4 regions of the Rahnella sp. BIGb0603 genome follow, and region 2 is predicted to be linked to each of the others. Evidence: predicted binding sites of a transcription regulator. Region 2 holds the regulator's gene; each other region holds the start of a gene.
The links. The regulator PurR, encoded in region 2, represses purine synthesis genes. The targets are predictions, from matches to a motif close to CANGCAAACGTTTGCNTG.
Positions count from the first base shown of each region.

Region 1: a site for PurR is predicted at 4,079-4,096, ahead of rfaQ (putative lipopolysaccharide heptosyltransferase III). Genes of this name have one in related genera too.
Region 3: a site for PurR is predicted at 5,950-5,967, ahead of purL (phosphoribosylformylglycinamidine synthase). Genes of this name have one in related genera too.
Region 4: a site for PurR is predicted at 6,974-6,991, ahead of rbsD (D-ribose pyranase). Genes of this name have one in related genera too.

Region 1 is NZ_JANUEX010000013.1:49,216-57,304, forward strand. It holds gene M2403_RS24060 (glycosyltransferase) at 1-574, opposite strand, end outside; gene M2403_RS24065 (glycosyltransferase) at 626-1,717, opposite strand; gene M2403_RS24070 (glycosyltransferase family 4 protein) at 1,717-2,847, opposite strand; gene rfaQ (putative lipopolysaccharide heptosyltransferase III) at 2,844-3,926, opposite strand; gene M2403_RS24080 (polysaccharide deacetylase family protein) at 4,133-5,089, shown strand; gene M2403_RS24085 (glycosyltransferase family 9 protein) at 5,091-6,185, shown strand; gene M2403_RS24090 (O-antigen ligase) at 6,237-7,403, opposite strand; gene M2403_RS24095 (sugar glycosyltransferase) at 7,378-8,089, opposite strand, start outside.
Region 2 is NZ_JANUEX010000001.1:367,832-375,920, forward strand. It holds gene M2403_RS01695 (alkene reductase) at 1-1,064, shown strand, start outside; gene gloA (lactoylglutathione lyase) at 1,227-1,634, shown strand; gene rnt (ribonuclease T) at 1,771-2,454, shown strand; gene M2403_RS01710 (Grx4 family monothiol glutaredoxin) at 2,567-2,908, opposite strand; gene M2403_RS01715 (C40 family peptidase) at 3,372-4,274, shown strand; gene M2403_RS24905 (YnhF family membrane protein) at 4,439-4,528, opposite strand; gene purR (HTH-type transcriptional repressor PurR) at 4,862-5,887, shown strand; gene punR (DNA-binding transcriptional activator PunR) at 5,923-6,828, opposite strand; gene punC (purine nucleoside transporter PunC) at 6,965-8,089, shown strand, end outside.
Region 3 is NZ_JANUEX010000001.1:1,056,397-1,064,485, reverse strand. It holds gene M2403_RS05055 (MurR/RpiR family transcriptional regulator) at 1-565, opposite strand, end outside; gene murQ (N-acetylmuramic acid 6-phosphate etherase) at 708-1,613, shown strand; gene M2403_RS05045 (PTS transporter subunit EIIC) at 1,635-2,996, shown strand; gene yfhb (phosphatidylglycerophosphatase C) at 3,001-3,639, shown strand; gene tadA (tRNA adenosine(34) deaminase TadA) at 3,791-4,303, shown strand; gene mltF (membrane-bound lytic murein transglycosylase MltF) at 4,325-5,785, opposite strand; gene purL (phosphoribosylformylglycinamidine synthase) at 6,061-8,089, shown strand, end outside.
Region 4 is NZ_JANUEX010000010.1:5,908-13,996, reverse strand. It holds gene mnmG (tRNA uridine-5-carboxymethylaminomethyl(34) synthesis enzyme MnmG) at 1-279, opposite strand, end outside; gene mioC (FMN-binding protein MioC) at 659-1,102, opposite strand; gene asnC (transcriptional regulator AsnC) at 1,192-1,653, opposite strand; gene viaA (ATPase RavA stimulator ViaA) at 1,674-3,143, opposite strand; gene ravA (ATPase RavA) at 3,146-4,654, opposite strand; gene kup (low affinity potassium transporter Kup) at 4,922-6,790, shown strand; gene rbsD (D-ribose pyranase) at 7,004-7,423, shown strand; gene rbsA (ribose ABC transporter ATP-binding protein RbsA) at 7,431-8,089, shown strand, end outside.

The sequences.
Region 1 (8,089 bases), on a different contig from region 2:
GAATATCCTGATGTCTGAGTCCTGGCTCGAAAGAAAAGTGATGACGTTTAATAAAATCATGATTGTAGATGTTCAGCCAGGTCACATGCAGAAACTTGCGGGAGTTGAGTGCCTGTTTCAGCCAGACGTCACCCGAAATAACGCCTGTCGAAGATAAGCGTTCTGGTGGGAAGATTATTTTGTTTTTTTCGCTATTTTCATAGACATAGCGCCCATTACAGGTTGCCACATCCAGCGAGTTCTTTTCAGCCATCTCCAGCAGTTTCTGGTACATTCCGGGATGAATATTGTCATCGATGTCCGGAAATGCCAGATACTGGCCGGTGGCTTGTGACAAACCGTGATTACGTGCGATAGAAACGCCCTGGTTTTCAATCGTGAATACCTTGTACGCCTCAAAAGATGTCCGATAGGATTCAATAATTTCTGCACTTTTATCCGTTGAACCGTCGTTAACAATAATCATCTCAAAATCGGTTAATGCCTGCTGGATGATATTGTCGAAAAATTGGGAGAGAAATTGCTCCCCGTTATAAACGGCAACGATAATACTCAGTGAAGGGGTCTGCAGCATAATTATCCTGGAATAAACGTAGAGCAGCGGGTGCTCAGAATGAATTCTTATTTAGCTCTCAGCATTTTTTGCCAGCGAGCAATATTGTTCGCAAATATGTGCAATGCCAAAGCCCGATAATGTTTCCTGATTGATTTCCGGGGGATTCTGGTAAATATCCACCATCACTTGCGCTAAATGATGGCTGTTCAACTGAGCCAGCCCGCGGGCAAGTTCACCTTGCAGGATTTCAGCAGGGCCGCCCGGACAATGTGTGCTGACGACCGGGGTGCCCAGAAGCAGGGCTTCAACCAATACATTCCCAAACCCTTCGCTGTCCGAACTCAGTACCAGCATTGCTGCATTTCGAATGAAAGGATAAGGGTTAGGCCTGAATCCGGGAAACAGAACCCTGTCTTCTACGCCGAGATCCTGAGCTAATGTTTTCAGCTTTTCAGTTTTCGCTTCTGAACCCTGGCCCAGCAGAACCAGAGGGAGTTCGATGCAGCTTTCTGCATAAGCCTGAATCAGCCGGTCGTGACGCTTATTCTCATGAAAACGCCCCACATGGATCAGGTACGATCCCGGAGGAAGCTCACATTCCTGTGCGGCAGCCAGTCTGATTGCATCAATATCGAACGGGTTGTAGATCACCTTAAGCTGAGAGGGACGGAGTTCGAAATGGGCTAAATCATCCGCGACGGCCTGTGAAACAGTCACGATATTCCGGTCCTGATAAACCTTTTTTATCTTGAGTTTTTTCAGCCAGCGGCTCAGGCCGGTCCGGTGTCCCAGATAAGACGTTGAGAACATCCCGTGTAAACAGAACCAGACTTTATGGCGGGGGAGGTATTTGCTGCGGGAAACGATACGATCGGTTTTGTGCAGGTTTGATAATACCAAATCAAATTCGTCGCTGGATTGTACGGCCTGATCAAGCAACCGGGCACGGCGTGTAAGCTCAGTGATTTTACGCCACGGCGCACGGCATTTATCTTTTATCACCCGGTAAGTCAGACCGTCTGGCAGCGGATACTCACAAACGTCTCTTAATGAAAATAGCGAAACACGGTGTCCGGCGCGCAGAAAGCCTTCGGCTAATGTCAGAACAACCTTTTCGGCACCGCCGCCTGGCAAACCATCGATAACAATCAGAATATTTATCATCGGTTCAGAAGCTCTTTATAGAGGTTAAGAAGCTGCTCTGAAAGGTGCTGAGGCGTATTGTTCATGACCGTTTCCCGTGAGTTTAGAGACTCGCGAGAATCTACCACATTCGACGGCAGAGCCATAATCGCTTGCTGCAGGTCGTTGATATCCAGCGCATCACAAACGAATCCGTTTCTCCCATTTTCTATAAACTCGGCTCCACCACAGGTTGGGGTAGTGATCACGGGCAGGCCACAGGCCATGGCTTCGAGAATCACGTTGGGGAACGGATCGTATAGAGTAGGGAGTAGCAACCCGTCAGCCATTTGATAGAACTGCAGCGTATTTTGCTGAACGCCAAAGAAATGCACCCGATCTTTGCAGCCGCTTGCAGCCGCTAATTCGCGATACCGTGGCTCATTTTTATCTTTGCCGACAACCAGAAGATGTCGCGACGTTCCTGAAATGGCTTTAATTGCCGCGTCCAGGCCTTTACGTTCAAAGCCCGAGCCAACGTAGATCATGCAAGTCGCATTCGCCGGCACACCATATTGCTGGCGAAGCTGAGCGCGCAGCGGGGCGGTCACCGGTTTGAAATGTTGGTTATTTACAGAATTATAAATGACGTGAATTTTTTCTGCGGGCACAGAAAACCGCTCAATGATTTCCTTTTTAACCATTTCGGCATTACAGATAACCGCTTTCAACTCTGGCGCAGCATACATATCCTTTTCGGCTTGCATGACGTAACGGTGAAACCTGTCGGTGAAAAGTCTTTTTGCTTTGTACTGAGGCAACAATCGCGAACGCTCTTCCAGCCATCTGACATGAACGCCATCACCGGCCCGGTATAAATCGCAGCCAGGTATCCGTTCGTGGCTTTGCACCAAATCGAATTTCTCTTTTTGCCAGATTTGCCGGGCCGCGTTGGCAAAACCGCGCTCCCTGCTTACACGACCGAATTTCCACGGGTTGCACAGATGCACATTCCAATCGGGGTTAATGTCACCCTGCCATTCGCGGGTGATGACATTAAGCTCGATATTTTGGTTTTCAAGTGCTTCCAGCGCCCGGGAAACAAACCGTTCGGCGCCTCCGTCAGGGCGGTATTTCTGGCGAACTAAAGCAAGCCGGAATGCTTTCATGCTAATAATCTCCTGGCCGCATCAGTCACGACGTCTACGGGAATGGCATTCAGATAACGTTCGGACGTGTTGGTATCGATATTGTCCGGATCAGGAAGTGGCCCGAAATCACCGGCCCAAATCACTTCACCTGTGGCTTCCCATGGGCGCCAGAAAACCAGTTTTGACGGGCCAAACAGAGCGACGAGAGGAGTTTTCAAAGCCGCCGCCATATGCATCGGGACAGAATCCACGCCGATAAATAGTGCGGCACCATCAATCAAGGCGGCAAGCTGGGGTAACGTTAATTTGCCGGCCAGAGAAATCAGATTGATCTGAGGACAAAGTTTCAGGATACGATCGACCATGGCGAGCTCGTGTTTGTCCGGCCCGGAAGTGACTATCAGTGGATAGCCTTCAGCGTGCAATTGCGTAAGCATGGCGGCCATCTTTTCTTCTGACCAGCATTTGAAGAACCATCGAGAGGTAGGCTGCACCACAATATAACGGCCAGAAACCTGATTCTGCTGTAATAAATGCTGTACCTTTTCACCGTCTTCCTGAGCATAACTCATCGTGGCTTCCGGTATTATCAAAGGAAGCTGAAGGGGGGCCAGCAGGGAGAGGTTTTGTTCAACGGTATGAAGTGCATGATGGTTTTTCGTACTGACCAGTTGGGTGTGGCAAAAACGCCAAAATGCGCCCTGACGTTTTGGAAAATCGAAACCCAGGCGGACAGACGCGCCCGTAAGTCGGGTGGCAATGGCACTTCGCCACTGATCGCTTAAGTTGAGCGTCAGATCATAATGGCGGGACATGACCTGTTTCATTAAACGAATTTCATGAGCCATATGGGACCACACGCCGAGTTTTTTCCAGGTGCGGTCAATGCAATGCAAGTGATGAATGGAAGGATTGGCCGCCAGCATATCCCGGGTTTCCTGGTATATCAGCATATCAATTTCAGCGTCAGGATAACGCGCCTTCAATGTATTGACGACCGGGGTCGTCAGCAACATATCGCCGTGATGACGTAGTTTGATGATAAGGATACGCCTGATAGAGGAATCCGGATTTTGTGCTTGAGCAGTCGTCATAATTCATCACTGTTTAGGAATCAAAGCACGATTCTAAAGTACACTGAAGCCTCAGGCTACACCCAACACGGTTCTTGCGTTGAGGGTGAAAATCCCAAAAAATAGAAACAATCCAATAAATTGTTGTCATAGCGGTATGTTTGCATTGGCATGCCCGCGTAACCGTCATCCTGTACGTTTGATTAATAAGATAAAATTAGGCCAGTTCAATGAAAAAACCCGCATTTATCATCACCATAGATACCGAGGGTGACAATCTTTGGCAAAATCATGAGCGCATTTCCACTGAGAACACCCGCTTTCTGCCGCGATTCCAGAGCCTTTGCGAAAAGTACGCCTTTAAGCCGGTTTATCTTACGAATTATGAAATGGCGCAGGATGCTGCTTATGTGGAGTTTGCCAGTGATGTGATCCGGCGGGGACAAGGTGAAGTTGGCATGCATTTACATGCCTGGAATAGCCCTCCGCTTATCGCGCTGACCGATGATGACTGGCGACACAAGCCTTACCTGATCGAATTCCCGGAAGACCAAATCAAGGCTAAAGTGGCATTTATGACGAAACTGCTGGAAGACAATTTCCAGACAAAAATGCTCAGCCATCGCGCGGGTCGTTGGGCGTTTAATGAGTTTTATGCGTCGCTGCTGGTTGAGCAGGGATATCTGGTTGATTGTTCGGTGACACCGCATGTGAACTGGTCATCTTCACCGGGTAACCCTGAAGGGGCAGGCGGAACGGATTACAGCCGTTTTCCGAAAGAGGCTTATTTCATTGACCTCAATGATATTGCAAAAGCGGGCAATTCTCCGCTTCTTGAAGTCCCGATGAGTATTCAGCTTAAGCACTCGGGAATGCTCAATCATATTAAGAGCGGCTACGATAAACTTCGCGGAAAAACCCGGTCGCCTTCTACGCTCTGGTTGCGCCCATCCGGTGGCAATGTTGAGAATATGAAAAAGGTTGCTGAGCAGACTCTTAAGCAGGGTTCTGACTATATCGAGTTCATGCTGCACTCTTCAGAGTTCATGCCCGGCGGAAGCCCGACGTTCAAAAACGAACAAGACATTGAAAGACTCTACGACGATTTGGAAAAGCTGTTTAGCTGGATAAGCGAACGGGCACAGGGGATGACTCTGGCAGAATATTATCAATGGAAGATGGACTAAGATGTCGCAGAAAAGGATGAAAATATTTTGGATTAATCTTTTCTTACATTGCTATGTAAAGATTAAGCCCACTCTGAAAAGCCGGAAGTCATTCTCGGCAGAAGAGAATTTTAAAAGTATTGCTATTTACTCGACCACGGCGCTGGGCGATTTAATGTTCAATACGCCAGCCATTCGTGCGGTAAGACAACGCTACCCGGATGCGTTTATTACACTGGTCTCCAGTGAAAAAAATAAAACCCTCGTTGAGGGAAGTCTTTTTTTTGACCGGATAGTATATTGGGATGAGAAGGTAAAACACGTCAGAAAACTGGTCACACAACTTAGAGAGCGGCCGCCTGAATTAACGGTAATCTTACACTCAAAAGCACCCTACGACATTCTTAGCGCAGTGATGTCCGGCTCCCAATATATCGTCAAGGATATATACGGCGGTAAGAAGATTGGGATGGAAAAGTGGCTTGTTAATGAAGGATCGTTTTTAAGCTGCCATCTGATTCAACGAAAATTGAATATGTGCAGTTTGTTAGGTTGCGATGTATCCAATAATGAAATGGTTATTCCAGTTGATTTCACGCATCTTAATAAAGAAGCCGGAAAGAAAATTATTGGTTTTCAGATGGGCGCCTCTGAACCAATAAGATGCTGGCCGATATCAAAATTTTCTGAGCTTGCGAAGGTACTTTTCCAATTGGGGCCAGAGTATGAAGTTGTGCTGATTGGGACAAAAAAAGAACTGGCCTATGAAAAATTCTTCCTGAATTCATTGTCGGAAGATGAAGTAAAACGGGTCACCAGCTATATCGGGAAAACCGATCTGAAGCAATTGATGGGCATTATAGAAAACATGGATGTGCTCGTTACCGGAGATACCGGACCGCTTCATCTTGCCGTCGCGCTGAAAACCAAAACTGTCAGCCTTTTCGTGACAGCAAATCCTGACCATACGGGGCCTTATCAGGATATGGAATTGCATCAGGTCATGCGTGTTTCTACAGATATTAAAAATCTGGCAGCAGATATAAAAATACAGCCTTTAGCTATCATTAATGCTGAGGATGTCATGGAAAGAATTGAATTATTGTTACCGCTCTGAGGGTGAGAGCAAGGGAATAGCTATTTTTCCCTTGCTCTGTTTCGCCATTTACTATCGGGCTTTCTTTATTTCTCCGGCCAGCAAAACACCTATCGGGAACCAGAATAAGTACCAGCTTTCGCTGGGATTACTGATATTGAACATTCCCTGCGAAACATAAAAGATCAGCATGAATATGAAGATAGCTGCCTCAAAACGTCTTTCTTCCTTGATGTAACATAACGCCCTGTAAGCGATATAACCCAGCAGCATCAGAAGTGAAATGACACCGACCAACCCGCCTTTCAGCATGCTCCCAAGATACAAGCTATGTGTCGTTGTGATGTGTTCGCCACTGTAATTAATGAAATTCAGACTCTTATCAAAACCGTAACCGAAAACTATGTCAGGAGAGATCACTTCAAACGTATGTCGCCAGATACTGAGACGTAAGTAAACCTGCGATGACAACTCCTGAAAACGTTCAATGACCATCTCAGTAATGCCAATATATGACATGGCTGTAATGACAACGGCAAGTGCGATGGCTGCAATTAAAACGTTTTTCCTGGAAAGAATTTTATAGTGTGACGTGACGATCAGCGAGATCACCAGAGCAATAAAGGGCCCGCGGCTTTGAGTGAGTAATAATGCGATGAAAAGTATAGAGGCTGTGATGATAAACACAGGTTTTTTACTCTCTTTGAACGCCAGCAATGAGAGAATTATCCCGATTGAAAAGTATCCGCCGACATCGATGACATTACTCGGGCCGGGAGATATTGGGCTCATCAGTCGGTTGGTCAGTAAATTTTGATAATCAACAACAATTAAGAAAAGCGCCAAAGCAACAAATCCGAAAATTATCGCTGCCAGAGCAATCTCTCTTTTCTCGCTGCTTAATATTTTCGCGACCATGGCGACAAAGATCAGAATGTATAAACTGTGTGTTAACGCTGACTCAAGGTTTGACGGGATGTCTCCCCAAAGGGTGCTCAGCGAAAAATACAACAGATAAATTGAGCAAAAAAGCAGCCCATAAAGCATCTGTTTTTTATGCAGAAGGGTATCGCGAAATGTTTTGTTTCTGAAAATTAGGAAAAGGAAAACTATTCCCGATAAATGGAAAAGGTTTGTCGATCTTGTATAGCCGCAAAAAATTGCACTGAAGAAAAGAAACAATGTAAAGAATAAATAATAAAGATGCTCTGCATTAATTCTTCTTAAAAAATGCATCATTATATGAAACCTTTTCAAAAATGTAGTCTGGAATAGCACTATTGACTGAAAGATTAACAACTCTTATTTTCTTATCTTTAAGTAATAAGCTGGCATGTTGAAAGGCAGGTAAAACAAGGTTTGTGAAAATACCTTTAAGGTTCGTGGGTTGCATATCGCTCTGGCTTTCATAAAACCGGGGTTTATCAAAGTTGTTCATATCCAGGCCTGCGATAAACAGTTCGGTAAAACCAAGATACAGGGAAATCTGTAATGCCCAGTAAATCACGGTACCGGCATCAAAAATCCCCTGCCGGATATCCGTTGAAAAACCGATATCTGCGCGGTCCGGAGCAAACTCAGCTGAGCTCTCTTTAACAACATAAAAACCTTTTAGCTCATGAGGTTTGAGTGCAGGCTGGTAAATTCTACAAGCAGCATCTTCGATAAGCGCTAAGGTACACTGAATATTTTTTAATCCGAAGCGATCAACGATTCTGGCTATGCCATGCGCCGTCGTAAATAAGGTCAAATTACGTGCGGCAATAATGTTAGCTACGATTTCGGGCTTTTTATCGAAGAATCCCATGTCAACGATAACGTAAAACGAGAATTCAAAAAATTGGCTCAGCGACCAGGCTCCGTTAACGCCAAAAGCCGGAATCGGGAGAGGGGGTTGGGTAAAATCAATTTCTTTTACGGAAGGC
Region 2 (8,089 bases):
TTGGTAAAAACACTCTGCCAAACCGCGTGTTTATGGCTCCACTGACCCGCCTGCGCAGCATTGAACCAGGTGATATCCCGACGCCGCTGATGGGTGAATATTACGCACAGCGCCACAGCTCCGGCCTTATCATCACCGAAGCGACACAAGTTTCCTTCCAGGCGAAAGGTTACGCGGGCGCACCCGGCCTGCACACGCCGGAACAGGTTGCGGCCTGGAAAAAAATTGTTGCCGGCGTGCATCAGAAAAACGGCCACATCGCCGTACAGCTTTGGCACACCGGCCGCATTTCGCACAACAGCGTTCAGCCGGACAACCAGACGCCGGTTGCGCCCTCAGCGGTCAATCCTAATACGCGTACCAGCCTGCGTGATGAGCAAGGCCACGCCATTCGCGTCGATTGCCCGACACCGCGCGCGCTGGAGCTGAGTGAAATCCCAGGCATCGTGAATGATTTCCGTCACGCAGCAGCCTGTTCAGCAGAAGCCGGTTTCGATTACATCGAACTGCACGCGGCGCACGGTTATCTGTTGCACCAGTTCATGTCTCCGGCCTCTAACCTGCGTGAAGACCAGTACGGCGGCAGCATTGAAAACCGCACGCGCCTGACGCTCGAAGTGGTAGACGCCGCTATTGACGCCATCGGAGCTGATCGCGTCGGTATCCGTATTTCCCCGATGGGCCCGTTCAACGGCCTCGACAACGGTCAGGATCAGGAAGAAGCGGCAATTTATCTGCTGGATGAACTTAACAAACGTAAACTGGCCTACCTGCACATTTCTGAACCTGACTGGGCGGGCGGCAAACCTTACACCACAGAATTCCGCGAAGTGATCCGCGCGCATTATCAGGGCGTGATTGTCGGTGCCGGTGCGTATACCGCAGAAAAAGGCGAAGAGCTGATCGAAAAAGGTTACATCGATGCCGTGGCGTTTGGCCGCAGCTACATCGCCAACCCGGATCTGGTCGAGCGCCTGAAATCACATGCACCACTCAATGAACCAAAACCTGAAACCTTCTACGGCGGCGGTGCTCAGGGCTATACCGATTACCCAACGCTGTAATCAATAATAAATTTTTACACCTTCTTTGCGGCAGCCGACGCCCTCCGGTTGCCGCTTTTTTTGGTCAGTCATTCAGCAACTGATTGCCGTTTTACGGACAAAACGGTCACTATCAGTTAGGCTTGAAATAATAATCATCATGCTGCGAATAAAGAGGAAATTATGCGTTTACTCCATACCATGCTTCGCGTCGGCGATCTGCCGCGTTCAATCAGCTTTTATACCGATGTTTTAGGCATGCGACTGCTGCGTACCAGCGAAAATACAGAGTACAAATATTCACTGGCCTTCGTGGGTTACACCGAAGAAAGTGAAGGCGCCGTGATCGAGCTGACCTACAACTGGGGCGTAGACAGCTACGACATCGGTACCGCCTATGGTCACATCGCGCTGGGCGTAGATAACGTTGCGCAAACTTGTGAAGATATCCGTAATGCGGGCGGTAAAGTGACGCGTGAAGCGGGCCCGGTTAAAGGCGGTTCAACTATCATCGCGTTCGTGGAAGATCCGGATGGCTACAAAATTGAATTGATCGAATCCAAACATGCCGGTCAGGGTCTGGGAAATTAATCCTTTGCAATAATGGCCTTAACCGCTGACAGGGGCGCTGATGCGCCCTTTTTTATTGCCAATTTCTCCGTGCCCCTGTAACGGGTGACAAAATTTGTCATAATGCGCGCTGAATTCGATGAAGATTAAGAAGCTAATGGCCGAGAATAGTGACATTAACGCCCTGAAAGGTCGTTTTCGTGGTTTTTATCCCGTGGTGATTGATGTGGAAACCGCCGGATTTAATGCCAAAACTGATGCCCTGCTGGAAATTGCCGCGATCACGCTGAAAATGGATGAGGACGGCTGGCTGCAAAGCGACGAGACCGTACACTTCCACGTTGAGCCTTTCGAAGGCTCGGTGCTGGTGCCGGAAGCGCTGGCTTTCAACGGTATTGATCCGACCAACCCGTTGCGTGGTGCGGTCAGTGAATACGAAGCGCTGCACGAGATTTTCAAAGTTATCCGTAAAGGGATGAAAGAACAGAACTGTAACAGGGCGATTATCGTGGCGCATAACGCCAATTTTGACCACAGTTTCCTGATGGCCGCCGCCGAACGTGCGGGGCTAAAACGCAATCCTTTCCATCCGTTTGCCACCTTTGATACCGCCGCGTTAAGCGGGCTGGTGCTCGGGCAAACCGTGCTGGCGAAGGCCTGTATCAGCGCCGGTATCGTGTTTGACAGCAGTCAGGCGCATTCCGCCCTGTACGACACTGAACGCACAGCAGAACTGTTTTGCGAGCTGGTGAATCGCTGGAAACGCCTCGGCGGCTGGCCGCTGGCACTGTCTGCGGATGAAAACGAAGTGGAAGAAGCACCGGAAGAAAATCAGCAATAATTTTCGCGGCTTTCATGCAGTCGAAAGGACAAATAAAAAGAGCGACATAATGTCGCTCTTTTTTTACCGGTAACCCCGGGTCAGGCTGCCGGTATTTCTGAATCGCCCTGAATTACTCTTCAGAGGATTTGTATTTCTCAGCCGTTTCTTTGATCAGCTGTTGCAGTTCACCGCGCTGGAACATCTCAACCACGATGTCGCAACCGCCAACCAGCTCACCATCAACCCACAGCTGCGGGAACGTTGGCCAGTTAGCAAATTTTGGCATCTCAGCACGAATATCCGGGTTCTGCAGGATATCAACGTAAGCGAAACGCTCGCCACACGCAGACAGCGCCTGAACAGCCTGTGCTGAAAAACCGCAGCTTGGCAGTTTTGGAGAACCTTTCATGTACAGCAGAATCGGGTTTTCAGAAACTTGCTTCTGAATTTTTTCAATCGTTGGAGTGGTCATTTCTTGCTTCCTCAAGCCGGTACAGGCTGTCACGGTCATTACTCTTCACGCGCAGCACACAGAGACGGTGTGCAATCACAATGCTTTCTATTGTAACGATGGCTGCCACCAGATAAAAACGCCAATTTTTGTGGGGTCTTTCTCAATACTGGCATTTCGCTAAACAATCTTCTGCGCTTGCGTTCAGGTTCACATATTTAAAGATTCATCGAGAATAACATTTTTGCCGTTCCACGATAATGTCAGATTTGCAAAATCCCATTCTTTAACTTAAATAATAACATGATGAAAAGTGGTTATTTTTTTGACTAAAAATGGCGGTTATTTCGACATAAAAAAAGCTATTAACTTTTTCTCACAATATGATCTAGAATCGAGGCAATTCGTGCTTTTTTGTCTCGTTCTTTTAGGCAATACTCTGACATCCCTGATGTTTAACCCTACCACTCATGGTAACGAAGCTATGCGCTTACTGTTCACGCTTTTTGTGCTGCTCTTTACCCAGCTGTTTCTGAATATGGCTCATGCGTCGCCACAGACTCGTGTCGCTGCCGACCAGCGAAAGAGTCATGTTAACCAGGTCACGCCGGAAGAACGCCGAAAGCGAAAAACGGCAGCCGCGAAAACCAGCAAGAAAACCAAAGTCGCGCCGGTTTCAGAACCTAAAACTCAGGAAAAAAATTCGAAGAAGAAAGTCAAAAGCACCGAACTGGTTAAGCGAAAGACGTCTTCTGAAAAAACAGTAAAAACGACGCGGGCCGAGAGTAAAAAAGAAAAAACACTCAAGACAACCCGGGCCGAGGCGAAAGCAGGGAAGGAAACGAAAACCCGCTCTCTCGCTAAAAACAGCAGTGAAAAGGCCAGTAAAAAAGAAGCGTATGGCCGCCACCGCAAAGGCAAAAAGTTACGTGAAGAAGACAGTAAACCGATAACGCTCAGCGCAACACACAAGAAACGTTATCAGCACGCACAACAAACCGCGATGACCAAGCTGATGCACCAGGTCGGCAAACCTTACCGCTGGGGCGGAACGTCACCGAATACAGGTTTCGATTGCAGCGGACTGGTTTACTACGCATATAAAGATTTGATCCGTATTAAAATGCCCCGCACAGCGAATGAAATGTACCACTTGCGCGATGCGGCCCCGGTCAAACGGGGTGAATTAGAATCCGGCGATCTGGTTTTCTTCCGGATTAATAACCGCGGCGCCGCAGACCATGTCGGTGTTTACGTAGGAAACGGGAAGTTTATCCAGTCACCGCGCACCGGCGAAGACATTAAGATCACCTCACTGGGTGACGATTACTGGCAAGATCATTATGTAGGCGCACGACGGGTAATGACCCCTAAGACGATCCGATAATAAACAATTCGTTAAGTCTGAAGTTTCGCTAATCAGCCATTGAATAGCATTTAACGAAGAGTTTCTGCAGGGAAGAGTATCGGCGGAATGGGTGACTGCGTAAAATTGAAAAGGGCGATTCCTGTTATAGGTAATCGCCCTTTTTATTGCGGCTTTCGCGCAAATCAGTTCATCACTGCGGTGAAACTGAAAGCAATAATCACGAGCAAAGCGCAGACCGTAGTGATCAAAGAAAATTTCAGGTTGCTGTCCATTAAACCCCCTTACGGATCAAATTGTGGCGTTCGTATAGCCACACTGAATGTGTGCCAACGCATTTTCTCATAATTCGCATTGAAAATCTTGTGCTGAATGACACCAGGTTCATGACAATTTTACTTCCACTTTCCTGCATTATAAGTGAAAATTGTCGGTTACCACGCCTGTGTGCCGGTCGATTTCACCCGAGAGCATTTCACGCCTCACTCTGAAGAATCCACCCAACGATTTCACTGCCCTTTTCGAAGTCAGCAGTTAAATCCACGCAAGCAAACGATTAACATAATGCTAACGTGCTGAAACACGTGAGCACAGGAGTCATTTTTTACATGGCAACGATTAAAGATGTCGCAAAGCGCGCTGGCGTTTCCACCACAACCGTGTCGCACGTCATCAATAAAACCCGTTTCGTCGCCGAAGAAACCCGAGCCGCGGTTCTCCTTGCAATCAAAGAGTTGCACTATTCTCCCAGCGCTGTGGCACGTAGCCTGAAGGTCAATAACACCAAAACGATCGGTCTTCTGGCAACGTCCAGTGAAGCGCCCTACTTCGCCGAAGTGATTGAGGCCGTGGAAAACAGCTGTTTCTCAAAAGGCTATACGCTGATTTTGTGTAACTCACACAATAATCTGGAGAAGCAACAGGCCTACCTGCAAATGCTGGCGCAAAAACGCGTCGACGGTTTACTTGTGATGTGCGCGGAGTATCCGGACGAATTGCTGAATATGCTTGAAGAATACCGCTCCATCCCGATGGTTGTGATGGACTGGGGCGAAGCGCGTAAGAATTTCACCGACAGCATTATCGATAACGCGTTTGAAGGCGGCTATATGGCCGGACGTTATCTGATTGAACGCGGTCATCGCGATATCGGCGTGATCCCTGGGCAACTGGCGCGAAACACCGGCGGCGGCCGTTTCCAGGGCTTTGTGAAAGCACTGACGGAAGCTAATATTCCTCTTCGTGAAGAATGGGTCGTTCAGGGCGACTTTGAGCCGGAATCGGGCTATCAGGCCATGCACAAAATTCTGATGCAGAAAAACCGCCCGACGGCTGTATTCTGTGGCGGTGACGTGATGGCGATGGGGGCAATCTGTGCCGCCGATGAGCTGGGCCTGCGCGTACCGCAGGATATTTCCGTGATTGGCTATGATAACGTGCGTAACGCGCGCTATTTCTCACCGGCACTGACGACAGTTCATCAGCCAAAAGAACGTCTGGGCGAAATGGCCTTTACCATGCTGCTGGACAGAATTATCAGCAAACGCGAAGAGTCGCAGACCATTGAAGTGCATCCCAAACTGGTTGAGCGCCGTTCCGTGGCCGACGGCCCGTACCGCGATTACCGCCGTTAACTTTCAATAAACGCCTGTGCCGCAGGCGTTTATTGTCAGTCGCGCAACCATTCCCGGTTCATCGTTTCCGTATCGCCCATGTATTCCAGCAGCCACGCCAGCGAAGGCGACGGATTGCTCTGATCCCACGTCAGGCAGCACGGGCTGTCCGGAAAGGTATTTTCCAGCGACAGTACCTGTAATTTTTGCTGTTCAATCCAGGGTGTCACGCGGTGAACCGGCATCATGCCAACACATAAACCTTCGTTCAGACATTCCAACGCACACGTCCAGTCGGGAACCACCAGCCGCCGCTGGTTATCCAGCGTCCAGGTATCGCGTTTCGGCAATGTCCGCGATGTATCTTCCAGGCAAAGCGCCGGATAAGGCCGTAACTGATCGTCACTCAGTATTCCCTGCGTCTGGGCCAGCGGATGTTGCGCGCTGACCACACAATGCCAGTCCATAAAACCCATATCGCGGAAATTGAACCGTCCACCGACGGGGATCGCCCGCGTCGCGCCGATGGCGACATCCGCCCGCCCGTCGACCAGCGCGTCCCAGACACCGTTAAAGACTTCCGAATGAATGATGAGTTCGGTATCAGGGAAATGGCGATAGAAATCCAGCACCAGCTGCCGTGTCCGCACAGGTTTAACGATACGGTCAACGGCCACCCGTAATTCTCCGCGCCAGCCATTGGCGACCTGCTGACACTGGCGGCGGGTCGCTATCATTTTTTTTGTCAGAACCCGCGCTTCGTCGACAAAAACTTTACCGGCAGGAGTCAGAATAACGTCGCGATGTCTGCGTTCAAACAACGGAACGGCCAGCCATTGTTCAAGCTGGCGAACGGTGTAGCTGATGGCAGAAGGAACCCGGTGCAAGTCCTGCGCGGCAGCGCTAAAACTGCCTGTTCGGGCGACGGCATCGACCACTTCAAGTGCATATTCTGACCACATCGTTTAGCCTTCAATATTTTTGATAGCAGATTGCAAATATTAGCGTTTCACAAGCCTGTTATCAAAGCGTTAAACTCCGCATCCGATACGATTTCCGCGTCAAATCATCTGCAATAAATAAATTAAAGAGACAATAATGAAACCCTCACTTGGATTTATGCTCTATCTTGCCGGGCTGAGCATGCTTGGCTTTTTAGCGACCGATATGTACCTTCCGGCCTTCAGCGCGATGCAAAGCAGCCTGATGACCAGCCCGGGCATGATCAGCGCCAGCCTGAGTATTTTCCTTGGCGGCTTTGCCATCGGTCAGCTGTTGTGGGGGCCGTTGTCCGACAAGATTGGCCGCAAGCCGGTATTGCTGATTGGCTTAGCGCTCTTTGTCGTCGGTTGTCTGGGCGTGCTATGGGTTGAGAATGTCCGCGCCCTGCTGGCGCTGCGTTTCCTGCAAGCTGTCGGCGTCTGTGCCGCCGCCGTCACCTGGCAGGCGCTGGTGGTAGATCGCTTTTCTGCCGATGTTGCTAAAAAAACCTTTGCCAGCATCATGCCACTGGTTGCGCTTTCCCCTGCTCTGGCACCTTTGCTGGGCGCCTGGGTTCTCAACCATTTTGACTGGGAAGCGATTTTCGTTCTGCTGACCGCCGTAGCCGTTATCTTGCTTATCACCACGTCCACACTGCGCGAAAATGCGCCAGAGGTTCATGCTCCTGCTGATAAAACCGGTTTCGCGAAGCTTCTCGCTTCCCGGGTTTACAGCGGTAACGTGATGATTTATGCCGCCTGCTCTGCCGGCTTTTTCGCGTGGCTGACTGGTTCCCCGTTTATTCTCAGCGACATGGGGTATTCGCCGGGTGTGATTGGCCTGAGCTATGTTCCACAGACCATTGCTTTCCTTCTTGGCGGTTTTGGGTGTCGTGTGCTGATCAGCAAAACGGATGGGAATAAGATCCTGCCGTGGCTGCTGGCAGGTTATGGCGTCAGTGTGGCGGGTTTGTTCGGCGTGGCTATATTTACTGATGCGAGTCTGGTGAGTCTGTTAATTCCGTTCTGCCTGATGGCTTTGGTGAATGGCGCGATTTATCCCATTGTCGTCGCAAATGCATTAATGCCATTTCCTGCTAATACAGGTAAGGCCGCGGCGTTGCAAAATACACTGCAGTTGGGTCTATGTTTCCTCGCGAGTTTGCTGGTTTCCGCATTTATTGTGCAACCACTCATGGCGACAGTCACCACGATGCTGTCTACACTACTGTTGGTAGTTTTA
Region 3 (8,089 bases), 690 kb from region 2:
TGGAAGAAATCGCCAGCAATAAATCGTCTTTTGACAGTGCCTGAACGGTGGCAATCAGCACGTGCGTATCGGATTCCGCGATGGCTGTGACGCCGATTTTCAGCAATTTATACGCCAGATCTCTCGCGACCAGCCCTGACGCGCCGATGCCCGTCAGCACAATTTTTCTGGCATCTGTCAGCATTGAAAGGGCTATTTGCAGACGCGGCTCGCTGTTGATATCCAGCGTAGCACGCAGCGCAGACTGCTTTTCGGCCAGCAGCTTTTCCCCGACAACGTGCAGGCTGTCCGTACTCAGAATCTGATTATGGACGGTAACCGGCTCACTGTTATTGGGAGATGCCAGCGATTCACTCATGGCCAGTTTCAGCGCGGGGAAGCCTTTGTAGCCCAGCTTCTGAGCGAATTTCACCACGCCGGACTGGCTGACACCGGCCATTTCAGCCAGTTTTTGTGAACTCAGATGGCGCGCCTGTTCCGGCTGCGCCAGTAAAAAGTCAGCCAGTTTTCGGTCATTTTGTGCCAGTGTCGGGTAAAGCTGGCGGATGCGGATCATGCAGCTCATGGTGGTTTTTCCCAGCCTCTCTGAATACTGACATCACGTTTTACGGATTATGTTATCTAAAATAGCAAATATTCCTCGCAATGATGAATAAAATATTCAAATATCACGTAACTAATTTGAATTAAATATTCAGGAGAACATCATGAGCCATAACGCTAACCTGGGAACCCTTGTTTCAGAAACACGTAACCCGGAAACCATGAATCTGGATGAGATGTCCACGCTTGAACTGGTGACCTGCTTCAACCAGCAGGATCGTAAAGTGCCGGAAGCGATTCAGAAAGTTTTACCGGAAATTGCGAAAGCGGTAGACAGCGCGGCGGCCTCTTTTAAAGCCGGTGGCCGGTTGATTTATCTCGGTGCCGGAACCAGTGGCCGCCTCGGCGTTCTCGATGCATCTGAATGTCCGCCGACTTTTGGCGTGCCGCACGGGATGGTCGTCGGGCTGATTGCCGGCGGCCCTGGCGCGATGCTGAAAGCCGTGGAAGGTGCGGAAGACAGCGAAACGCTGGGCGTTGAAGATTTAAAAAAACTCAACCTTACGGACAAAGATACCGTCGTCGGGCTTGCTGCCAGCGGCCGCACGCCTTACGTGATTGGCGCACTGCGCTACGCAACGGACCTGGGATGCGCGACGGTCGCCATTTCCTGTAACCCGGATTCCCCGATTGCCCGCGAGGCAAACATCGAAATTTCACCGGTGGTTGGCCCGGAAGCCCTGACCGGTTCGACCCGTCTGAAATCCGGCACGGCGCAAAAACTGGTGCTGAATATGATTTCGACCGGTGCGATGGTCAAAACCGGCAAGGTTTACCAGAACCTGATGGTCGATGTAAAAGCCACCAACGTGAAGCTCGTCGACCGCGCCTGCCGCATTGTGGTGGAAGCCACCGGAGCCTCGCGCGCAGACGCTGAACAGGCATTATCGCAAACCGATTTCGACGTTAAACCGGCTATCCTGATGCTGCTGGCAGGTATTGATGCGTCCGAAGCGAAGGCACGCCTGAGTCACCATAATGGATTCCTGCGCGCTGCTCTGGCGGAATAATACGGAGAGAAAAGCATGGCGATGGATAAAACGAATCTCTTGGCTTCACAGATTTTGCAGGGTGTCGGCGGCGAAGGAAATATCAGTAAACTGGAAAACTGCATGACCCGCGTACGTGTGGAAGTGCATGACGACGCGCGTCTGGATCTGACCCGCCTGAAAACACTGGAAGGCATTAAAGGCTACCTTAAGCAGGGGGATCAGCATCAGTTTATCGTCGGGCCGGGTGCGGCGGCGAAAGTCGTGGATGCCATGCGCACATTGCTCAGAACCACCGATGCGCCGGTTCAGAATGATATCGCGCGTAACAAAGCCAGCGCGAAAGCCAAATACTCCGCGCCGATGAGCGGGGCGCTGCGCAAACTGGCTGATGTCTTTATTCCGCTGATACCGGCCTTTATCGCGTCGGGGCTGATCATGGGCATTATCAACCTGCTCAAGCGGCCAGATATTGCCGGTTCCATTGCCACGGATTTCCCGAATATTCTCGGGCTGTTAGCGATTTTTGGCGGCGCGGTTTTCGCCATCATGAATATTCTCGTGGGCGTGAATGCGGCCCGCGTGTTCGGCGGTTCACAGGCGATGGGCGGCGTAATGGCCGGCATTCTCTCCAGCCCGGCGCTGGCGCAAATTACGCTGTTTGGCGAAACGTTGCAGCCGGGACGCGGCGGAGTAATTGCCGTGCTTTTAGTGGTAGCCCTGATGTGCTGGCTTGAAAAACGGCTGCGTAATTTACTGCCGGAATCGGTGGAGCTGATCCTGAATCCGCTGATTACCACGCTGATTACTGCCACGCTCGCTATTGTCATCCTGCAACCGATCGGCGGTTTCATTTCTGACGGCATCGCGCACGGCGTTAATATCGCGATAGATAAAGGCGGTTTGCTGGTTGGCGCAGTGCTGGCGGGCGCTTTCCTGCCGCTGGTCTTGTCGGGGTTACATCAGGGGCTTGTGCCGATCCACGTTGAACTGATTCAGGCGCACGGTTCTAACCCGTTACTGCCTATTCTGGCGATGGCAGGCGTCGGGCAGGTTGGGGCGGCCATGGCGGTATACATGAAAACCCGCAATGCGCGGCTGAAAAAAGTGATTAAAGGCGCGCTGCCGGTCGGTATTTTAGGTATCGGCGAACCGCTGATTTTCGGGGTGACATTACCGCTGGGGCGGCCTTTTATCGGTGCCTGTTTAGGCGGCGCGGTCGGCGGTGCGCTAATCTGTTACTGGAAAGTCGCGACGGTGATCACTTTTGGTATTTCCGGATTGCCGCTGGCGCTGACCATTATTTCCGGCAAAGTCATGTTGTATCTCGCCGGTTTAGTCATTACGGTATTGGCTGGTTTTATTTTTACCTGGCTGATGGGGTTCAACGATCCCGAGGAGTAACGGATTGAGTACGAAGCCTGATCGACGGGTCGTGTTTTTTGATCTTGATGGAACACTGCACCAGCAGGACATGTTCGGGAGTTTTTTGCGGTTTTTGCTCCGGCGGATGCCGCAGAACCTGATTCTGGTGATCCCGGTCTTGCCGCTGGTGGCGATTGGATTGCTGATGCACGGGCGGGCCGCGCGCTGGCCGATGAGTTTGCTACTTTGGTCGATCACTTTTGGTCACAGCGAAGCCCGGCTTAAAGCGCTGGAATTGCAGTTTGTCACCGCGTTTCGCCACAAAGTGGTGGAGTTCCCGGTTGTACAGCGGCGGCTGCGTGAATACCTCGACAGTGATGATACCGAAGTGTGGCTGATCACCGGATCGCCGGAAAATCTGGTTCAGCAGGTGTATAACGCGTCGCTGTTTCTGCCTAAAGTGCGTCTGGTGGGCAGCCGCATTGCGCGCGGTAAAGGCGGCTGGGTGCTGCCTCTGCGCTGCCTGGGTGAGGAGAAAGTGGTTCAGCTTGAACGCCGCATCGGTTCTCCGCTGAAACTTTACAGTGGCTACAGCGACAGCAAACAGGACAACCCGCTGCTGTTTTTCTGCGAGCACCGCTTTCGCGTCAGCAAGCAGGGCGAACTCCAGCAACTGGAATAATTCCGCCGCCGGACCTTCGTCTTAACTATCATTCTAAAACAGGCCGGTTTCCGGCCTGTTTGCATTGGGATGACGCAGGTATACTGCTGGCCGCTAAAAAGAGATTGAGGTTGAAGTGTCGGACGCAGAGTTATGTAACGGGTTTGCAGAAATGAAAGAACACGAACACTGGATGCGATATGCCATGAATCTGGCGCTGAAAGCGCAGGATGAAGGCGAAGTGCCGGTGGGGGCTGTGCTGGTTTTGGATAATCAGGTGATTGGCGAAGGCTGGAACCGGTCTATCGGGCATCATGATCCGACTGCGCATGCGGAAATTATGGCGCTGCGCCTCGGCGGAAGTGCTGTACAAAATTACCGTCTGCTGGACGCCACGCTGTACGTCACGCTTGAGCCTTGCGTTATGTGCGCAGGGGCGATGATCCACAGCCGTATCCGTCGCGTGGTGTATGGCGCAGCGGATGCCAAAACCGGTGCCGCCGGTTCCCTGCTGGACGTTTTGCGCCATCCGGGCATGAATCATCGAGTAGAAATTCTGCCGGGCGTCTTAGCGGAAGAATGTTCCGAACAGCTGAGCGCGTTCTTTCGTTTACGCCGCAGCCAGAAAAAGGCGCTGCGGCTGGCAGAGCGCGCTGCGCAAGCCGGTAATACCTCTGAAGAATAAGCCCGCTCGTTGCTATAAATGCTACGGCGCCAGGGCTTCTTTTGCGTCCACGACCGGATAACCCTGGCCCAGCTGAGCCTGCAACGCCGCTTTCTGCGCCTGTTGCTTCTCTTTCTCCATCAGATACCCGACCAGACTGAGCTGATAGCGGCGGATGTTTTCCACATAATTGTACGCCTGCGTGCCGCGCGCGTAGCCATACGTTGTGCGGCTGAAATAGCGCTTCTGGTTGAGCATCGGCAGACGCTGCTTCACATCGGCCCAGCTGTCCGGATTGGCTTTTTGCTGCGCCGTCAGCTTACGGGCGTCGAGCATGTGGCTGTAACCCATGTTGTATGCTGCCAGCGCAAACCAGATCCGTTCATCTTCAGGAATCGATTCCGGCATCTTATCCATCAGGTGCGACAGATACAGAGCGCCTCCGCGAATACTTTGCTCGGCATCGGTCCGGTCATCGACATTCAGGCCATCCGCTGTGGTGCGAGTCAGCATCATCACGCCGCGCACGCCGGTCGGAGATTTTGCCTGCGGATCCCAATGGGATTCCTGATAGGCAATCGCCGCCAGCAGCCGCCAGTCAATTTTATCCGCGTATTTTTCAAACAGTGGTTGTAAAACCGGCAGCGTACTGTCGATGGCGTTCAGGAAAGTTCGCGTATCGACATAATCAAAATCGCCGACGTGCCCGAGGTATTTCTCCTCAAGTTTCTCCAGCGTACCGTCTTCGGAAATCTGGCTGAAAAAGTCCAGCATCGCCGCAGAAAGGCTGTCGTCATCCGGTTCCTTGCGGTAATACCAGGTCACCGGCTCATCTTCCGTGGCATCAAAAGCCACGGCCAGACGCGGATAAACGCGCTGCATCAGGGCGATGGTGACGGAATCCCCCAGCGTGTAATCCAGTTTGCCGTTCTCAACCTGTTGCAACAGATCGCGCGGCGAGAGCTTGTCCGTCGTAGTCCACGTCAGATTGGGGTATTTTTTGGCGGCGGCTTCCAGCGTCAGGATGTGCGCACTGCCGGCGGAAACCACCAGCGTACCTTTCACATCCGCAAAACTTTTCGGGCGCGCGGTTCCCTGCCGGTAAACCAGTTGCTGAGAAACGGAATAGTATTCCGGCCCGGCACGGTAGTTTTTCAGGCGCGCATTGTTATACACCAGCCCGGAAGCCAGCATGTCGGTTTTGTTGTTGTCCAGATCGTCGAACATGGACTCGATCGTGGTGTGCTGATTCACCACCAGCTTTACGCCCAGATAATCTGCGAAGCGTTTAGCCAGTTCGTAATCGAAGCCGAGATTTCCTTCCGGGGAGTCCATAAAAGTCAGTGGAGAATTGAGCGTGCTTACGCGCAATTCTCCACGGGATTTTATCTGATCCAACTGGTCGCCTTCGCCTCTGTGCCACGGGACGGCAGGCCATAAGGCCAGCGCCAGCAACAGGGCGGCAATCCCCATCAGAACATAGTTAATTTTTAGTCGCGTCAAATAGTTATCTCGCTGCGGCGCTCTTGTTTTTTTACGATGTGCTGTGCAGTTTCTATGGTTATATCCCCAGTGCTGACGCATTTTGCTCAACAAAACGGCAGTCTGCAACATTATTCATATTAACCGCAATATTTATAAGGTTATGAGTGAATATCAATATTCCCGACGCAAACGGTTTCGTATGCCGCAAGCTTTCTTTATAATAGCCCGCGTTTTCCCCCTGTTGCGCCCAATGAAGCACTGTGGTCAGTGTCTTCGAAGACGAGAGATCTGTGATTATGGAAATACTGCGTGGTTCGCCCGCTTTGTCGGCTTTTCGCATTAACAAATTATTATCCCGCTGTCAGGAAGCACGCCTTCCGGTCAATGATATTTACGCCGAATATGTACACTTTGCCGATGTCAGCGCGCCGCTGAATTCGGACGAACAAACCAAGCTGCAACGCCTCCTGAAATACGGTCCTTCTCTCGCTGAACATGCGCCAACAGGTCGTTTACTGCTGGTTACCCCGCGTCCTGGCACCATTTCTCCGTGGTCTTCCAAGGCGACTGATATTGCACACAACTGCGGTTTATCTCAGGTTCTTCGCCTTGAGCGCGGTCTGGCGTTTTATGTTCAGGCTCCTGAACTGACCGAAGCACAATGGTCGCAGCTGGGCGCATTGCTGCATGATCGCATGATGGAAACCGTCTTTGGCAAACTCGAAGACGCCAGCGCGCTGTTCGCGCAGCAACAGCCTGCACCGGTTCAGCATGTCGATATTCTCGGCGAAGGCCGTATCGCGCTGGAAACCGCTAATACCAAACTGGGTCTGGCGCTGGCGCAGGACGAAATTGATTACCTGATGGAGGCCTTTACGTCGTTGGGGCGCAACCCGACTGACATCGAACTGTATATGTTCGCACAGGCAAACTCAGAGCATTGTCGCCATAAAATCTTCAACGCTGACTGGATTATCGACGGCGAAACGCAGCCGAAATCCCTGTTCAAGATGATCAAAAACACCTTCGAACAGACGCCTGATCACGTGCTTTCTGCGTACAAAGATAACGCTGCCGTGATGGAAGGTTCGCAGGTCGGCCGTTTCTACGCCGATGCGAAAGACGGTCTGTACGATTTCCATCAGGAGCAGGCGCACATCCTGATGAAGGTTGAAACCCATAACCACCCGACGGCGATCTCTCCGTGGCCGGGTGCGGCGACAGGTTCCGGCGGCGAAATCCGTGACGAAGGCGCAACCGGTCGCGGTGCAAAACCGAAAGCCGGTCTGGTCGGTTTCTCGGTTTCTAACCTGCGTATTCCGGGCTTCGAACAGCCGTGGGAAGAAGATTTCGGTAAGCCGGATCGTATCGTTACCGCGCTGGATATTATGACTGACGGCCCGCTGGGCGGCGCAGCCTTCAACAACGAATTTGGTCGTCCGGCGCTGCTGGGATACTTCCGTACTTACGAAGAAAACGTCAACAGCCACAATGGCCCTGAGCTGCGCGGTTATCACAAACCGATCATGCTGGCGGGCGGTATCGGCAACATCCGTGCTGATCACGTGCAGAAAGGTGAAATCACCGTTGGCGCGAAACTGATTGTGCTCGGCGGCCCGGCGATGAATATCGGTCTGGGCGGCGGTGCGGCTTCTTCAATGGCCTCCGGCCAGTCTGACGCGGATCTGGATTTTGCTTCCGTACAGCGCGATAACCCGGAAATGGAACGCCGTTGCCAGGAAGTGATCGACCGCTGCTGGCAGCTCGGTGAAGCCAACCCGATTCTGTTTATCCATGACGTTGGCGCTGGCGGTTTATCCAACGCGATGCCGGAACTGGTCAGCGACGGCAACCGTGGCGGCCGCTTCCAGCTGCGTGACATCCTGAACGACGAGCCGGGCATGAGCCCGCTGGAAGTCTGGTGTAACGAATCGCAGGAACGTTACGTCATGGCGGTTGCACCGGCTCAGCTGGCGCAGTTCGATGCGATCTGTAAACGCGAGCGCGCACCGTACGCGGTGATCGGTGAAGCCACAGAAGAAATGCATCTGTCTCTGGAAGACAGCCATTTCGATAACCAGCCGATTGATATGCCGCTGGACGTACTGCTGGGTAAAACCCCGAAAATGACCCGTGACGTCACCACGCTCAAAGCGAAGGGCGATGATCTCAACGGCGAAAATATTCAGATTGCCGAAGCGGTAAACCGCGTTCTGCATCTGCCTGCTGTGGCGGAGAAAACCTTCCTGATCACCATCGGCGACCGCACCGTGACCGGTATGGTTGCACGCGATCAGATGGTGGGACCGTGGCAGATCCCGG
Region 4 (8,089 bases), on a different contig from region 2:
CCTTACGGCAGGACCTTTGCTTGCGTTTAGTATCCTAAACTGAATGCCCGCATGATCGATGGCAGTTGCCATCAGTCCGCCCAGTGCGTCCACTTCTTTAACCAGATGTCCCTTCCCGATCCCGCCAATCGCCGGGTTACACGACATCTGTCCCAGCGTGTCGATATTGTGGGTTAATAATAAGGTCTGACGTCCCATGCGGGCAGAAGCCATGGCGGCTTCAGTACCTGCATGACCACCACCTATGATGATGACGTCAAATTGATCCGGATAAAACATGCGACTGCACCTCAGCGTTCAAGCGAACTTTCTTTGTATGGCGTTGGGAGGAGGGATTCTACTCAAGTTTAGAGGTTCCACAAGTCCCCGGGGATCTTCACTAATTAAAAGAAGATCTTTTTTATTTAAAGATCTCTTATTAATACTTCTATTAGGATCGCGATCCTCTGTGCATAAGTCATTTTTGTTTATGAAGATCAGTATGCTAAGAAGGATCGAATGCTGTGAATGATCGGTGATCCTGGACAGTATAAGCTGGGATCAGAAGTGAGAGTTATACACAGCATGAAAAGCGTACAGGAGTTGTTAGAGGGATAACTACGGGTTTTACCCTGCTTTTAAGCATACTTATCCACATCTGATCGCCTGAAATTTACACTTATTTGATCAAATTAATCCAGTTGATCACCCAAACCTCGGCCGGATCCTCAGGAATTTCGTGTTGAGTCACGTCGATCTCAAGACGATCACCGATCCGTTTTGCCCCTAATGACGTCAGTTTTTGATCCAAAGCGCCGATCGCACCACAGAAAGTGTCATATTCGCTGCTGCCTAAACCTAAAGCACCAAAACGCACTTTGGACAGATCGGGTTGCTGATCTTCCAGCTGTTCCATAAAGGGCTGCAAATTGTCAGGCAGTTCACCCGCACCGTGTGTTGAACACACCATTAGCCAGATCCCGTCCTGCGGGACTTCATACAGCTCCGGGCCATGAAACATCTCGGTCGAAAAACCGGCTTCTTCCAGTTTCTCTGCCACGTGTTCTGCCACATATTCGGCGCTGCCAAGCGTACTGCCACTGATCAGGGTAATGTCTGCCATTGTGCTCTCAACCCGAGAAAAGGAGGCTATTGTACGCTGTGAATGAGCTGGGATCTACCTGTGGATAATAGGGGTATAGAAATGGAGACTCAGGGTTGGATAGTCCGTGTGATGGGGTTCTGCAGGGAAATCAGGGTCTCCGTAGACTGGATCTCGTCAATGGTCTGGATCTTGTTGATAAGTACGTGTTGGAGGGAATCAATGGAGCGGCACATGATCTTAATGAAGATGCTGTAATGTCCGGTGGTGTAATAGGCTTCCACCACTTCTTCTATGCTCTCAAGCTTTTTTAGCGCGGACGGATAATCCTTGGCACTTTTGAGAATGATGCCGATAAAGCAGCAAACGTCATAACCCAGCTGCTTTGGATTCACAGTGATATGTGCGCCGGTAATGATGCCTGCCTGCTTCATCTTCTCGACGCGTACGTGAATGGTTCCCGGGCTGACGGTAAACACTTTAGCCAGCTCAGCGTAAGGTGTGCGGGCATTTTCCATCAAGGCGTTCAGAATCGCGCGATCCAGCTCGTCGAGCTGATAGATTTCAGTCATGGTTATCTTTCTCTTTAAGCTTAATTTCTCTGCCAGCGTCGCTGAACGCGGCTTTTAACGCCGGTATCAAAGCGCCAGATATGATCGAATATGCGCAGAATTCCGGGCTTTCCGTAGTGTGACATTGCCAGCGCGTGGAAGCGGTGCTGCTTTTCCCGTTGCAGCAATTTTACTTTTCTTTGCACCTCATCGGGTAAGCGCTGGGCGATAAAATCAGAGATGACAACCGCATCTGCGTCGTGCCATTGCGGAGAGGCCAGTTTGTCCAGCGTGGCATTCAGGCAGGCAGCCAGATCAGTACCGCCGCGGAAATGTTGCCCGAGAAAGCGTAACGCCTGATCCAGCCCGCCGGCAGAAGTCAGTTCGTAATGGATCACTTCGCTGGCAAACAGCATGATGTAACACTTACGGTTATCGGCAAGCGCTATTTTCAGCAGCGCCAGGCAGAACGCTTTCGCACATTGCTCATTGAAGCCGCCCATCGAACCTGACGTGTCCACGCAGACGACAAAAGGACCACGCGGCTGTGGCTCCTGCTGCTGATAGACCACCGGACGCCTCACGACTTTTTCGCACCAGACGTCGCCTTGCAGCCGGTAGGTCATCAGACGTTTTTCCAGCAGGCGCCGGTAAAATTCATATTCCAGTTCCGGAATTCCTAATGTGCCCAGCTCGGTGGGCATCAGACGCAAAATATCATCGCTCTGATGAATGCCATTCACTTCTTCCGGCACCGTCGCCGGCTCGCGAACCATCAGCCGGTGCGTTTCCATTTTGGCATCTTCATGCGGGCTGGTTTTCACCGTCTGGCTGCGCCCGAGCTGCTCTGCCAGTTTCATCAGTTCCGGCTGCTGCTGGAGGAAAGCGCCAAAACGTGCCAGCGACTGGATATCGCCCCGAAGACGCTTTCCTTTACTCATGTCCCATAACCGGCCTGCGGCGGTATCGTTCTCTGCCAGTAAAGGAGACAACTCGCTGCTCAGTTCGAGGCGTTGTAATAATTCTTCCTGTAGCTGTTCCTGCTCCTGTTCCAGCAACTGATGATGAACGTTCACCGTCTGGAATGTCAGGTTCAGGCGCCAGCGCTGGAGGAATAAAGTCTGAAAACTGTTACCGGTCTGCGCCGTGCGGGAGTTTTCATTATTTTCCCGCAAGGTACGGGCTTCGGTCGCAAACGGGGAATTCAGCCGCGCCAGCTCATCAAGCAGGGATCCCAGCTCTGACTGAAACGTCACGGCATCAGTTTGCTGACTATGCTGATAGAGATAAAACTCTTTTGCCAGATCCGGGGGCACCGGGGTTTCGTGGATCCTCTGGCGCAGACGTAATTTCCATTCAGGAAGATCCCGGGTCAGTGCGCGCTTCAGCCTCGGAAACTTCTCGAAGAAAATCGCCAGGGCTGGCGCTGCCAGTAACCCGACGATGAGTTCCTCGATCAGTTCTCCTTCGCTGATCGCCAGCAGAAGATCCAGAGATTCCAGTGTAAACACGATCAGTGACCGCTAAAGGTTTGTTGCTGGAGGCGGAGCTGTTCAGAAACCTGCAACAGGCTGGCTTCAATCTTTGCCATCCACGTCGCGGGAACAAACAGGCAGTTCTGCTGCTGGCCGAACTCATGTCTTTGTTGAGCGAGTTTTGCGTTCAGGTCATTCAGCGTATTTTTCATTTCGTCCGGCACCGCGATGTGTTCATTACCCGGCAGCGTCAGCGGCGTACTTTGGCGGCTGACATCCAGCACCAGTAATTGCTGCTTATCATCGATTTCGGCATCAACCGTTTGAACAAAACCAATCCCGTTAAGTTTGGCTTTCAGAACGCCACCTTTATTTAGCCACTCTTCCAGAACGCTGCGTTCAAAAAGCAGATGCGTGACTTTAATCTCGTGCAGATGCAAAGGCGTTTGCAGCAACAGCGTCACTCCGCTGGCAACAAGCGCATCCGGCAGGCTGTATTGTGGCTTACGGCTAAAAATACCGGCTTTTTTGCTCAGCTTAACCGACTGGCGGGAGCTTTGTTGCTGTTGGTATTGCATCCATTGTTGGTTGAGCTGCTGGATTTTCATCAGCAAGGTTTGCTGCTGATAAGCCTGTTCGGTGATCAGTTGCTCGATTTGGGTTTGCAGCAGCTGATAGGTATTCAGGTCATGCCACAGACAATCTTTCAGCAGAATCAGATCTATCGGGGTAATAGTGTCCCGGCCGCTGAAGAAGGCGCAGGCCTGCAACAGGCGGAGTGCCTTTTTCCAGCGACGGTCAGAAACATAAGGCGCCGTGTCGAGTGCATCAAGGCGCTGCCGAAGCTGAAACACCAGTTCAAAGCAACTGTCTGAAAGATTGACTTTATCGATCTCCGGCTGCCATTGTTGATATTCTTCATCGCTGATACTCAGGGATTCCGCCACCGGATTGGTGCTTTCATTATTACGGCTGGTCAGCAGTAAGCGGAAATTCTGCTTATCCTGCACTTTATCCAGCCACAGGCGAATCAGCATGCGGTCATACAATGCTTCCAGTCCGCCGTCGGCTTCAGGCAATTCGTTGGAAGCACTGACCAGCAGACGCATCGGAATAGGATCTTCGCGCTCGCCATTACGGAAACGACGTTCGTTGATGGCGGTAAGCAACGTATTAAGGATGGCCGGTCCTGCTTTCCAGATTTCATCCAGGAAAACAATTTCCGCTTCCGGCAGATAACCTTCAGTCAGACGCAGATAACGGCCTTCATCTTTCAGGGCCTGAATCGACAGCGGACCAAAGACTTCTTCCGGCGTGGAAAAGCGCGTCATAAGATATTCAAAAGCGCGTGCGTGACGGAAAGCAAATTTCAGACGGCGGGCAATCAGACTTTTTGCAATACCCGGCGGGCCAAGCAGAAAAACGCTCTCCCCGCACAGGGCCGCCAGCAGGCACAGGCGTATGGCATCTTGCCTCTCGTACAGGCCATGTTCTAATGCGTTAGCAAGACGGGCTATCCGTTCTGCCAGAAGGGGGGATTGCGCCATACTGTCTCTTCCGGTTTCCATTTAGTTGTTGAATAGTGTACTGGCTTATGACGATATGCCACGTTTATTTTTAACGCTATAGCTTGTTGATTAGTAAAAATTTTCTATTATCAGAATTGTGACCGCGTTCATCTGAATGGCGGTTTAGCTGCACATTTAAGGGTAGGCAATCTGATTTATTCGTGCATACTGTGCGCCTTTTAGTGGGCATCATAAGACTGAGCGCACGCATCGCTTACGGATGTTCGAGCAAAAAAGAAACGAAATATGAGCACTGAACATAAACGGTCACTCCCAGCAGTAACCCTGGCCGCCATTGGTGTGGTCTATGGCGACATTGGTACCAGTCCTCTCTATACCTTAAGAGAGTGCTTTTCTGGTCACTATGGTTTCAACGTTGAACCCAGCGTCGTTTTTGGTTTTCTCTCTCTGATTTTCTGGATGTTAATCCTCATTGTTTCGCTCAAATACCTCACTTATGTGATGCGGGCAGACAACGCAGGTGAAGGCGGTATTCTTACGCTGATGTCTCTGGCGGGCAGAAATACGTCGGCACGTACCACCGCCGTTCTGGTCATTCTCGGCCTGATCGGGGGAAGTTTCTTCTATGGTGAAGTGGTGATCACGCCGGCTATTTCCGTTCTTTCCGCGATGGAAGGTCTTGAAATCGCAGCACCTTCACTCGATCCCTATATTGTCCCTCTTTCTATTACTGTCCTGACGTTGCTTTTCGTTATTCAGAAGCACGGTACCGGCATCGTGGGCAAACTCTTTGCGCCAGTCATGTTGCTGTGGTTCCTGACGCTGGCGGTGCTCGGTGTGAACAGCATCATGCAGAACCCGGAAGTGCTGCGCGCCATGAACCCGATGTGGGCGGTTAATTTCTTTATCGAGCACAAGTCGTTTTCCTTCCTGGCACTCGGCGCGGTCGTTCTGTCGATTACCGGTGTGGAAGCGCTGTATGCCGATATGGGCCACTTCGGGAAATTCCCTATCCGTCTGGCCTGGTTCACCGTCGTGCTGCCTTCTCTGGTGCTGAACTATTTCGGTCAGGGCGCGTTGCTGCTGAAAAACCCGGAGTCGATCAAAAACCCGTTCTTTCTGCTTGCACCTGACTGGGCGCTGATTCCTTTACTGATTCTGGCGACGCTGGCAACCATTATCGCGTCCCAGGCCGTTATCTCCGGTGTGTTCTCCCTGACCCGTCAGGCTGTGCGTCTGGGCTATTTGCCGCCGATGCGCATTATCCACACCTCAGAAATGGAAGCGGGTCAGATCTACATCCCTGCGATTAACTGGCTGCTGTACTTTGCGGTGGTTATCGTCATCGCCAGCTTCGAGCATTCGAGCAATCTGGCGGCGGCGTACGGTATCGCCGTGACCGGTACGATGGTGCTGACCAGTATTCTTTCCTGCACGGTGGCGCTCAAAAACTGGCACTGGAAACCGTTTCTGGTTGGGATTTTGTTGATCGGTCTGCTGTTTATGGATATCCCGCTGTTTGCCGCGAACGCCACGAAACTGTTCTCCGGTGGCTGGTTGCCGCTGACGCTCGGCCTGTGCATGTTTATCGTCATGACCACCTGGAAAAGCGAGCGCTTCCGCCTTATGCGCCGCATGAACGAACACGGCAATTCTCTGGAAGCGATGATCGCGTCCCTGGAAAAATCCCCGCCGGTTCGTGTTCCGGGCACGGCGGTATATATGTCGCGCGCCATCAACGTGATCCCGTTTGCGCTGCTGCATAACCTCAAACACAACAAAGTGTTGCATGAGCGCGTAGTATTGCTGACGTTACGCACCGAAGATGCGCCTTATGTGCATAATGTCCGGCGCGTCACCATTGAGCAGCTTTCGCCGACATTCTGGCGCGTGGTGGCGAGTTATGGATTTAAAGAAACGCCGAATGTGGAAGAAGTCTTCCACCGCTGTGGTCTGGAAGGATTGCCGTGCCGGATGATGGAAACCTCGTTCTTTATGTCGCACGAATCGCTGATCCTGACCAAGCGACCGTGGTATCTCTATTTCCGTGGCAAACTCTTTATGGCGCTTAGCCGTAACGCATTGCGTGCACCGGATCAGTTTGAAATTCCGCCGAACCGCGTGATCGAACTCGGTACACAGGTAGAAATTTAACGCTTTTTTCTGCCGCTCACAGGGCGCCTTCGGGTGCCCTGTTTTATTTCTTCACCCCTTTAATAATCACCAAACTCAAATTTCTGCGTGGTTTCTGAATCATTCAGCGAAACGTTTCGACGCTGATCACAATTCCATCACATCTTCGTTGCCTTGCCCGCTGAGTCTCATAAACTCATCCGTGAGCGAAACGTTTCGCTGTAGGAGTACACAATGAAGAAGTCACCGCTGTTAAATGCCGAAATCTCAAATATTATTGCCCGGTTAGGTCACACCGATCAGCTGGTTATTGGCGATGCCGGACTTCCGGTGCCAGCAGCTTGCCAACGCATCGATCTGGCGCTAACTCAGGGAGTGCCCACCTTTTTACAAGTCTTAGAGGTAGTGACACACGAGATGCAGGTTGAGCGGGCTATCCTCGCAGAGGAAATCCTCACTAAAAATCCTCAACTCCATGAAGCGTTACTCGCCCGATTGACACAACTCGAACAACACCAGGGAAACACCATTGCTTTGGATTACGTCAGTCATGAGGCATTCAAAGCGCAAAGCGAAAAAAGTCGGGCTGTGATCCGCAGCGGGGAATGTTCGCCCTACGCGAACATTATTCTGTGTGCCGGCGTAACCTTCTGAGGTCTTTATGCAACCTTTGCTGCAACTGACAGGCATTGATAAAGCCTTTCCTGGCGTGAAAGCACTCTCCGGCGCGGCGCTCAGCGTCTATCCGGGACGTGTGATGGCGCTGGTGGGAGAAAACGGCGCGGGCAAGTCCACCATGATGAAAGTGCTGACCGGCATCTACCAGAAAGATGCCGGCTCAGTACATTTTCTCGGTAAGGAAGCGGCGTTTAATGGCCCGAAAGCTTCTCAGGAAGCCGGAATTGGCATCATCCATCAGGAATTGAACCTGATCCCACAGCTGACCATCGCTGAAAACATCTTTCTGGGCCGGGAGTTTGTGAACGGTTTTGGCCGCATTAACTGGAAAAAGATGTATGCCGAAGCCGATAAACTGCTGGCACGCCTGAACTTGCGCTACAAAAGCAATCGTCTGGTTGGCGAATTATCAATTGGCGACCAGCAGATGGTCGAAATTGCCAAGGTGCTGAGCTTTGAGTCCAAAGTCATCATCATGGATGAACCGACGGATGCCCTGACCGACACCGAAACTGCCTCTTTATTTAGCGTGATCCGCGAGCTGAAAGCTGCGGGTTGTGGCGTGGTGTATATCTCTCACCGTATGAAAGAAATCTTCGAAATCTGTGATGACGTGACCGTATTCCGTGACGGTCAGTTTAT